Regions from separate parts of the Streptomyces sp. Rer75 genome, predicted to be linked through region 1. Evidence: riboswitches for the same ligand, from Rfam matches in the RefSeq annotation. Region 1 holds a riboswitch; the other holds the start of a gene.
What was found. Region 1 has a riboswitch for glycine ahead of gcvP (aminomethyl-transferring glycine dehydrogenase). Riboswitches for the same ligand answer to the same signal wherever they lie in the genome.

Region 1 (4,795 bases):
CGGCGCGACGGTGTACGAGTGCACCTCGCCGGACGAGGTCGTGGACCTCCTCCAGGGCGGCCAGGGCGTCTTCGGGATCGCCGTGGGCGTGGTGTGGCGGGACGTGGAGAGCGCGCTGTCCCAGCTGCACGGGGAGCGGGTGGACACCGGCGAGACCCTGGTGGGCCACAACCCCGCCGACGAACTCGCCCGGCGCCGCAACCGGGCCGGCTGAGAGCGCTCCCACCCCGCAGCCGGGCGCCGATTGTCAGTGGTGTGCGGCAGCATCGAACGTGTGAGGGGTGCGCCGACGATTCTCCATCTGGACATGGACGCCTTCTACGCCTCGGCGGAGCAGGCGGCCAAGCCCAGCCTGCGCGGGAAGCCGGTGATCGTGGGGGGCCTCGGGCCGCGCGGGGTGGTGGCCACGGCCTCGTACGAGGCCCGGGTGTTCGGGGTGCACTCGGCCATGGCGATGGCCCAGGCCCGCAGGCTCTGTCCGAACGCGGCCTACCTCACCCCCCGCTTCTCGCTCTACCGCCAGGTCAGCGACCAGGTCATGGGGCTGCTGCGGGCGCTGTCGCCACTGGTGGAGCCGCTGAGCCTGGACGAGGCGTTCGTGGACCTGGAGGCGGGCGGCACCGAGTCCCGGGTGGCGGCGGCGCGGGCCGTGGCGGAGCGGCTGCGGGCCGACATCCGCGCGGTGACCGGGCTGACCGGCTCGGTGGGCCTGGCCGGTTCCAAGATGCTCGCCAAGATCGCCTCCGAGCAGGCCAAGCCGGACGGCCTGGCGGTCATCGAGCCCGGCACGGAGCGGGAGCTGCTGGACCCGATGCCGGTGCGCACCCTCCCGGGCGTCGGCCCGGCCACTGCGGAGGCGCTGCGCCGGGCCGGTATCCACACCGTCGCCGAGACCCGGGAGGCGGGCGAGGCGGAGCTGGTCCGGCTGCTGGGCCGGGCCCACGGGGCGTCGCTGCACCTGATGGCCAGCGGGCGGGACGAGCGGCCGGTGGTCGCCGAGCGGGACGCCAAGTCCATCTCGGTGGAGGACACCTTCGACGTCGACGTGACCGACCGGACCCGGGTGCAGCTGGAGGTGGCGCGGCTGGCCGACCGCTGTGTGCGGCGGCTGCGTGAGGCGGGCCGCTCGGGGCGCACGGTCGTGATCAAGGTGCGGCGGTACGACTTCTCGACGCTGACCCGTTCGGAGACCCTGCGCGGGCCGACCGACGACCCCGGCGTGGTCAGGGAGGCCGCGGCGCGGCTGATCGACGGGGTGGACACCACGGCGGGCGTGCGGCTGCTGGGGGTGGGCGTGTCGGGGCTCGCGGACTACACGCAGGAGGATCTGTTCGCCCAAGCCGCCCAGGCCGCCCAGGCCGCCCAGGCCGCCCAAGCCGCTGAGGCCGCTCACGACGCCGTGGAGGGCCCGGAGAGGGGTTCCGGCGCCGAGGTGCCGGAGCCGGAGGGCCCGGGCGCCTCAGAGGCCGCTGAGGGCTCCGGGAGGCCACGGGTGTGGCTGCCGGGGGCCGATGTGCGGCACGCGGAGTACGGGGCGGGCTGGGTGCAGGGCAGCGGGGTGGGGCGGGTGACCGTGCGGTTCGAGGTGCCCTGGTCGGGGCCCGGCCGGGTGCGGACGTTCGCCGTGGACGACCCGGAGCTGGAACCGGGCGAGCCCCTGCCGCTGGTCCGGCCCCCCGAAAGCGCCGAGCCCCCCGAGCCCCCCGGGCATCCCGCCGGGGCGCCGGGCGACGGGCCCGGTGGGAGCGAACGGCCCGGTGGGGGCCGGGGGCGGGGTCAGCCGGTGACGTCGAGCCCGTAGTGGTGGTAGAGCTGGAGCTCCTGCTCCGGGGAGAGATGGCGGCCGACGCCGAGGTCCGGGGCGTCCTTGATCAGCGCCCGGTCGTACGGCACCCGCAGCGTGTCGCCGACGACCTCGCTCGGTTCGAGCGGTACGAAGACGTCCCGGCTGAACAGGCCGGTGCGTACCGCCGCCCACTCGGGCTCGCCGGTCGCGTCGTCGAGGTAGACCTCGTCCACAGTGCCGATCTTGGCGCCCTCGCGGTCGAATGCCTTGCGGCCGATCAGGGTCCGCGGGTCGATGTCCGTCTGCACGCTCTCTCCCACAGGTGGCGATGATCCGGTGATACCTACCAAAAGCCACATCCTCGTACGCGGCCACTCGAGCACCTGGCGGCCAACCCCTCCCGGCAGTAGCCGCGCTGGTACGCTGGCTGTGGCTGCAGACCCCGTGCGGGAGAGTCCTCCGACAATGGAGTCGGAGGCGCCGAAGGAGCAAATCCTCCCCGGAATCTCTCAGGCACACGTACCGTGCGGGCGAGGTCACTCTGGAAAGCAGGGTGGGCCACGGGGAGCACAGCTCCGGAACCCCTCCTCACCGACGGTGAAAGCCGGTCAGGCACGAACGGGCCGGTGAAGCTCTCAGGTTGAGATGACAGAGGGGGAGGCCGTCCGGGCACCCGCGCCGCGGTGCCCCTCGCCGGTCGTCACAGACCAGGAGGCCCCCGCAGATGACCACCCACCGCATCTCGCTCGCCGAACTGGAGCGCGGTACTCCATTCGAGCAGCGTCACATCGGCCCCGACGCCGGAGCGCAGGCCAAGATGCTGGCCCAGGTCGGCTTCGGCTCCCTCGACGAGCTGACCGCCGCCGCCGTACCCGAGGTCATAAAGAGCGCCGAGGCGCTTCGGCTGCCGCCGGCCCGCAGTGAGGCCGAGGTCCTCGCCGAGCTGCGCGCGCTCGCCGACCGCAACCAGGTGCTGCCGTCCATGATCGGCCTCGGCTACTACGGCACCTTCACCCCGCCGGTGATCCTGCGCAACGTCCTCGAGAACCCCGCCTGGTACACCGCCTACACCCCGTACCAGCCGGAGATCTCCCAGGGGCGTCTGGAGGCCCTGCTCAACTTCCAGACCGTCGTCGCCGATCTGACCGGCCTGGACACCGCCGGGTCCTCGCTGCTGGACGAGGCCACGGCCGCCGCCGAGGCCATGGCGCTGTCGCGGCGCGTCGGCAAGGTCAAGGAGGGCGTCTTCCTGGTCGACGCCGACTGTCTGCCGCAGACCATCGCGGTGATCGAGACCCGCGCCGAGCCGACCGGCGTCGAGGTCGTGGTCGCCGACCTGACCGACGGCATCCCGGACGAGATCGCCGAGCGCGGTGTCTTCGGCGTGCTGCTCCAGTACCCGGGCGCCTCCGGCGCCGTCCGCGACCCGCGCCCGGTCATCGAGCGGGCCCACGAGCTGGGCGCGATCGTCACCGTCGCCGCCGATCTGCTCGCGCTCACCCTGCTGACCTCGCCCGGGGAGCTGGGCGCGGACATCGCGGTCGGCAGCACCCAGCGGTTCGGCGTGCCCATGGGCTTCGGCGGCCCGCACGCCGGGTTCATGTCCGTGCGCGCCGCCCACGCCCGCAGCCTGCCCGGCCGCCTCGTCGGGGTCTCGGTGGACGCGGACGGGGACAAGGCGTACCGGCTGGCGCTCCAGACCCGGGAGCAGCACATCCGCCGCGAGAAGGCCACCAGCAACATCTGCACCGCGCAGGTCCTGCTCGCGGTGATGGCCGGAATGTACGCGGTCTACCACGGCCCGGACGGGCTCGCGGGCATCGCCCGCCGCACCCACCGCTACGCCACCGTCCTCGCCGAGGGGCTGCGGGCGGGCGGCGTCGAGGTGGTGCACGGCGCCTTCTTCGACACCCTCACCGCGCGCGTCCCCGGCAAGGCCGCCGATGTCGTCGCCGCCGCCCGGGAGGCCGGGGTCAACCTCCGGCTGACCGACGCCGACCACGTGGGCATCGCGTGCGACGAGACCACCGGGCGCGCCCAGCTGGCCGCCGTATGGTCCGCCTTCGGCGTCGACGGCGGAGACGGAACCAGCGCTCCCGGCATCGACGAGCTGGATGCCGCGACGGCCGACGCGCTCCCCGCGGAGCTGCTCCGCTCGGACACGTACCTGACCCACCCGGTCTTCCACCAGTACCGCTCCGAGACCGCGATGCTGCGCTACCTGCGGCGGCTGGCCGACCGGGACTACGCCCTGGACCGGGGCATGATCCCGCTCGGCTCCTGCACCATGAAGCTCAACGCGACCACCGAGATGGAGCCGGTCACCTGGCCGGAGTTCGGCGCGCTGCACCCCTTCGCGCCGGTCGAGCAGGCCCACGGCTATCTGACGCTGATCCGCGAGCTGGAGGAGCGGCTGGCCGACGTCACCGGCTACGACAAGGTCTCCCTCCAGCCGAACGCCGGATCGCAGGGCGAGCTGTCCGGGCTGCTGGCCGTGCGGGCGTACCACCGGGCCAACGGCGAGCCGCAGCGCACCGTGTGCCTGATCCCGTCCTCCGCGCACGGCACCAACGCGGCCAGCGCCGTCATGGCGGGCATGAAGGTCGTCGTCGTCAAGACCGGCGAGGACGGCGAGGTCGACGCCGCCGACCTGCGCGCCAAGATCGAGCAGCACGGCGAGCAGCTGGCCGTCCTCATGGTCACCTACCCGTCCACCCACGGCGTGTTCGAGGAGCACATCACCGAGATCTGCGCGGCCGTGCACGACGCGGGCGGCCAGGTGTACGTGGACGGCGCCAACCTCAACGCGCTGGTCGGGCTGGCCGAGCCCGGCCGGTTCGGCGGCGACGTCTCCCACCTCAACCTGCACAAGACGTTCTGCATCCCGCACGGCGGCGGCGGCCCGGGCGTCGGCCCGGTCGCGGTGCGCGAGCACCTCGCGCCGTACCTGCCCAACCACCCGCTTCAGCCCGCCGCGGGCCCGGCCACCGGCGTCGGCCCGGTCTCGGC
Region 2 (4,795 bases), 5.3 Mb from region 1:
GAAAGGCCATGGGCCGCCCGGGCATCTCCACAGCACTTCCTCACGCCGGGGCACGCCGGGGGCACATCGGGAGCGCGCGGGGGGGCATGCCCCCGGAAGGCGCCGTTACGTTCGGTCACCTTCCGGTGGCTTGTTTCTTACTGGTGCCCGACTCGCATGTCACTCGAAGGAGATGCCCCGCAGCCGGCTCGCGGTTGCCCGGTCCAGCAGAACGGCGGAAGCGCAGCCCTCGGGCGGCAGCCCGCCCTCCACCCGCGTCACCAGCCGGTCCATCGCCCGCCGGTGCCGCGCGAAGGCGAAGCCGGAGACGCCCCGGCCGCGGGCGGCCTGGCCCTCCAGGGCGACCGCGGGGTCCACGTCCAGCAGCACCAGATGAAGACCGCGGCCGGTGCGCCGGGCGTCCCGGGCCAGCCAGCGCCGCACCCAGGGCTGTGAGCCGCAGTCGTGGACGACGACGCTGGCGCCCGAGCGGACCGCCCGGTGCAGCCCCACGTAGTGGGCGCAGCGGACCAGCGGCCGGTAGACGGCGTACGGCAGCCAGCGGGGCATGCGTCTTTCCCAGGTCTCCCGGGTGTTCTGCGAGTCCACCCGCACCACGGGCCTGCCGCCCGGGTCGCACCCGGGGACGACCCGGCTGATCAGGGTCGACTTGCCGCTGCCGGGCAGCCCCGAGGCGATGATCAGGTCACGCGCCGGGTAGCGCAGCTCCGCCCCCACCCCGCCGCGCAGGTCGTGGACGGCGGCGCGGCGATCCGGTCTGACCGTGCCGCCCGACGGCGTCCGCTCGTGCGGCGTCCGCTCCTGCCGCGCGGGCAGGGTTCCTCGGGTTGTCGCGTATGTTCCCTGCCCGTGCACCGTGATCGTCCTCCAAGGTCGGTCAAGCGGCTCCGTACCCCGAGAGTGTCAAGAAAAGGTAATGGCCATCAAGGAGGCCCCGGCGCGACCCCGCTCACAGAGTGGGGGTTCCCTTCCGGAGCGGACGTGCGATGATGTCCGCGCCAACCGCATACGCCAACTGCATACCGGCCGCTTGAATCCGCGCGGGAGAGTCCTCGGTCACCGGCTCCGCCGAATTGTCCGAGGCGCCGAAGGAGCAAGCCCTCCCTTGAATCTCTCAGGCCCCGATACCGCACGGATGAGGCAGATCTGAAAAGCGGGTCACGCTGTCCGTGGCCCCACCCAAGGTGCAAGCCCGGCCAGTCCCGCCGCGCGGGAATGGTCACGGCGAACCTCTCAGGTTCCGATGACAGATGGGGAGGACGCTGTGCCGTCCTTGTCGTCCCATCCGCCCCACCCGCACGTCATCGCCGTGACCATGACCCTGGGAGCCGCACCATGACCGACGCCCCGCCCACGCCCCGCCGCACCGCGCTGGACGCGGTCCACCGTGCGCTCGGCGCCACCATGACCGACTTCGCGGGCTGGGACATGCCGCTGCGGTACGGCAGCGAGCGCGACGAGCACACCGCGGTGCGCACCCGCGCCGGGCTCTTCGACCTCTCCCACATGGGTGAGATCGCTCTCACCGGGCCGCAGGCCGCCGACGCCCTCGATCACGCCCTGGTCGGCCATCTCTCGGCGCTCGCCGTGGGCCGCGCCCGCTACACCATGATCTGCGACAGCGAGGGCGGCATCCTCGACGACCTGATCGTCTACCGGCTCGCCGAGCAGGAGTTCCTGGTCGTGGCCAACGCCTCGAACGCCCAGGTGGTGCTGGACGCGCTGACCGAGCGCGCCACCGGCTTCGACGCCGCCGTACGGGACGACCGCGACGCGTACGCGCTGCTCGCCGTCCAGGGGCCGCAGTCCCCCGGGATCCTGAAGGGCCTGACCGACGCCGACCTGGACGGGCTGAAGTACTACGCGGGGCTGCCGGGCACCGTCGCGGGCGTGCCCGCCCTGATCGCCCGCACCGGCTACACCGGCGAGGACGGCTTCGAACTGTTCGTCGCGCCCGACGACGCGGAGCGGGTCTGGCAGGCGCTGACCGAGGCTGGCGCCCCGGCGGGCCTGGTGCCGTGCGGGCTGTCCTGCCGGGACACGCTGCGGCTGGAGGCGGGGATGCCGCTGTACGGGCACGAGCTGGGCACCGACACGACCCCGTTCGACGCGGGGCTCGGCCGGGTGGTGAAGTTCGCCAAGCCCGGCGACTTCGTCGGCCGCGGGGCGCTGGAGGCCGCGGCGCGCGAGGCCGAGGCCCGGCCGCCGCGCACGCTGACCGGCCTGGTCGCCGAGGGCCGCCGGGTGCCGCGCGCCGGTTACGCCGTGCTGGGCCCCGATGGTTCGGAGATCGGCCGGGTCACCTCGGGCGCCCCGTCCCCGACGCTGGGGAAGCCGATCGCCATGGCGTACGTCGACGCGGAGCACGCCGCGCCCGGCAGCCCGGGAGTGTCGGTGGACATCCGCGGTACCCGGGAGCCGTACGACGTGGTCGCGCTCCCCTTCTACCGCCGCGAACGCTGAAACCTCCCTTTCTGCCGCCGCGGGCGCCGCGGGGGCCGAAACCTCCCCTTCTGCGACCGCGCGCGCCGAAACCTCCCGTGACCCGTCTGTCTCACCACTGAAGACCCGTTTCCCAAGCACTCCCCTCTATCCAGGAGAATCGGACCATGAGCAACCCCCAGCAGCTGCGCTACAGCAAGGAGCACGAGTGGCTGTCGGCCGCCGACCAGGACGGCGTGTCGACGATCGGCATCACCGAATACGCGGCCAACGCGCTCGGCGATGTCGTATACGTCCAGCTCCCGGATGTCGGCTCCACCGTCGCCGCCGGTGAAACCTGCGGTGAGCTGGAGTCCACGAAGTCGGTCAGCGACCTGTACGCGCCGGTCTCCGGTGAGGTCACCGAGATCAACGAGGACGTGGTGAACGACCCGGCGCTGGTGAATTCCGCCCCCTTCGAGGGCGGCTGGCTGTTCAAGGTGAAGGTGACGGACGAGCCGGACGGCCTGCTCTCCGCCGAGGAATACGCCTCCTTCTCCAACAACTGACCCTCCTTACTCGATCGGGACCCTGATGTCGCTTCTGAACAGCTCCCTCCACGAGCTCGACCCGGACGTCGCCGCTGCTGTCGACGCCGAACTCCACCGCCAGCAGTCCACCCTCGAAATGATCGCCTCGGAGAACTTCGCTCCGGCCGCCGTCATGGAGGCCCAGGGCTCGGTCCTGACCAACAAGTACGCCGAGGGCTACCCCGGCCGCCGCTACTACGGCGGCTGTGAGCACGTCGATGTGGTCGAGCAGATCGCCATCGACCGCGTCAAGGAGCTCTTCGGCGCCGAGGCCGCCAACGTCCAGCCGCACTCCGGCGCCCAGGCGAACGCGGCCGCGATGTTCGCGCTGCTCCAGCCCGGCGACACCATCCTGGGGCTGAACCTGGCGCACGGCGGCCACCTCACCCACGGCATGAAGATCAACTTCTCCGGCAAGCTCTACAATGTGGTGCCCTACCACGTGGACGCCGAGACCGGTCTGGTCGACATGGACGAGGTCGAGCGCCTGGCCAAGGAGCACCGCCCCAAGCTGGTCATCGCGGGCTGGTCGGCGTACCCGCGCCAGCTGGACTTCGCCGCCTTCCGCCGCATCGCGGACGAGGTCGGCGCGTACCTGATGGTCGACATGGCCCACTTCGCCGGCCTGGTGGCGGCCGGGCTCCACCCCTCCCCCGTGCCGCACGCCCACGTCGTCACCACCACCACCCACAAGACCCTGGGCGGTCCGCGCGGCGGCGTCATCCTGTCCACCGCCGAACTGGCCAAGAAGATCAACTCCGCGGTCTTCCCCGGCCAGCAGGGCGGCCCGCTGGAGCACGTCATCGCGGCCAAGGCGGTGTCCTTCAAGGTCGCCGCAGGCTCCGCCTTCAAGGAGCGCCAGGAGCGCACGGTCGAGGGCGCCAAGATCCTCGCCGAGCGGCTCACCCAGGCCGACGTGACCGAGGTCGGCGTCTCCGTCCTCTCCGGCGGCACGGACGTGCACCTCGTCCTGGTCGACCTGCGCAACTCCGAGCTGGACGGCAAGCAGGCCGAGGACCGCCTCCACGAGGTCGGCATCACGGTCAACCGCAACGCCATCCCGAACGACCCGCGGCCCCCGATGGTCACCTCGGGCCTGCGGATCGGCACCCCGGCGCTCGCCACCCGCGGCTTCACCGCCGAGGACTTCCGCGAGGTCTCGGACATCATCGCCGAGGCGCTCAAGCCCTCGTACGACGCCGAGGCGCTGAAGGCGCGGGTCACCGCCCTCGCCGACAAGCACCCGCTGTACCCGCACCTGTCGAAGTAACCCGGGTCCGGCCTCCTGGGGCCCGGACCCCGGGGGGCGCGCCCGCCGGCGCGCCGCCCTGGGGGGCGCGCCCGCCCGGCGCGCCCCCCGCACCGCACCACCCGCACGCGCCCCGCGTGCAGACAAAGGAGTCCCCGGTGGCCATCTCCGTATTCGATCTCTTCTCGATCGGCATCGGCCCGTCCAGCTCGCACACCGTCGGCCCGATGCGGGCGGCACGGATGTTCGTCGGCCGGCTGAAGAACGAAGGGCTGCTGGCCCCCACCGCCGCGGTGCGGGCGGAGCTGTTCGGCTCCCTCGGCGCCACCGGCCACGGCCACGGCACCCCCAAGGCCGTGCTGCTCGGCCTGGAGGGCCACTCCCCGCGCACCGTCGACGTCGAGGCCGCCGACGGCGAGGTCGAGCGCATCCGCACCACCAAGCGGCTGCGGCTGCTCGCCGCCGAGATCGAGGGCGGTCACGAGATCGACTTCGACGAGTCCGACGAACTGATCCTGCACCGCCGCCGCTCCCT

Region 2: another riboswitch for glycine. It lies ahead of gcvT (glycine cleavage system aminomethyltransferase GcvT); the one in region 1 lies ahead of gcvP (aminomethyl-transferring glycine dehydrogenase).

Annotation. Positions count from the first base shown of each region.
Region 1 covers NZ_CP058693.1:1,514,565-1,519,359, reverse strand. The annotation lists partial or broken gene HYQ63_RS05810 (MerR family transcriptional regulator) at 1-214, shown strand, start outside; gene HYQ63_RS05805 (DNA polymerase IV) at 275-1,801, shown strand; gene HYQ63_RS05800 (PRC-barrel domain-containing protein) at 1,777-2,094, opposite strand; glycine riboswitch at 2,224-2,321, shown strand; gene gcvP (aminomethyl-transferring glycine dehydrogenase) at 2,511-4,795, shown strand, end outside.
Region 2 covers NZ_CP058693.1:6,856,411-6,861,205, reverse strand. The annotation lists gene HYQ63_RS29590 (AAA family ATPase) at 160-855, opposite strand; glycine riboswitch at 1,032-1,140, shown strand; gene gcvT (glycine cleavage system aminomethyltransferase GcvT) at 1,336-2,463, shown strand; gene gcvH (glycine cleavage system protein GcvH) at 2,610-2,990, shown strand; gene glyA (serine hydroxymethyltransferase) at 3,016-4,281, shown strand; gene HYQ63_RS29570 (L-serine ammonia-lyase) at 4,419-4,795, shown strand, end outside.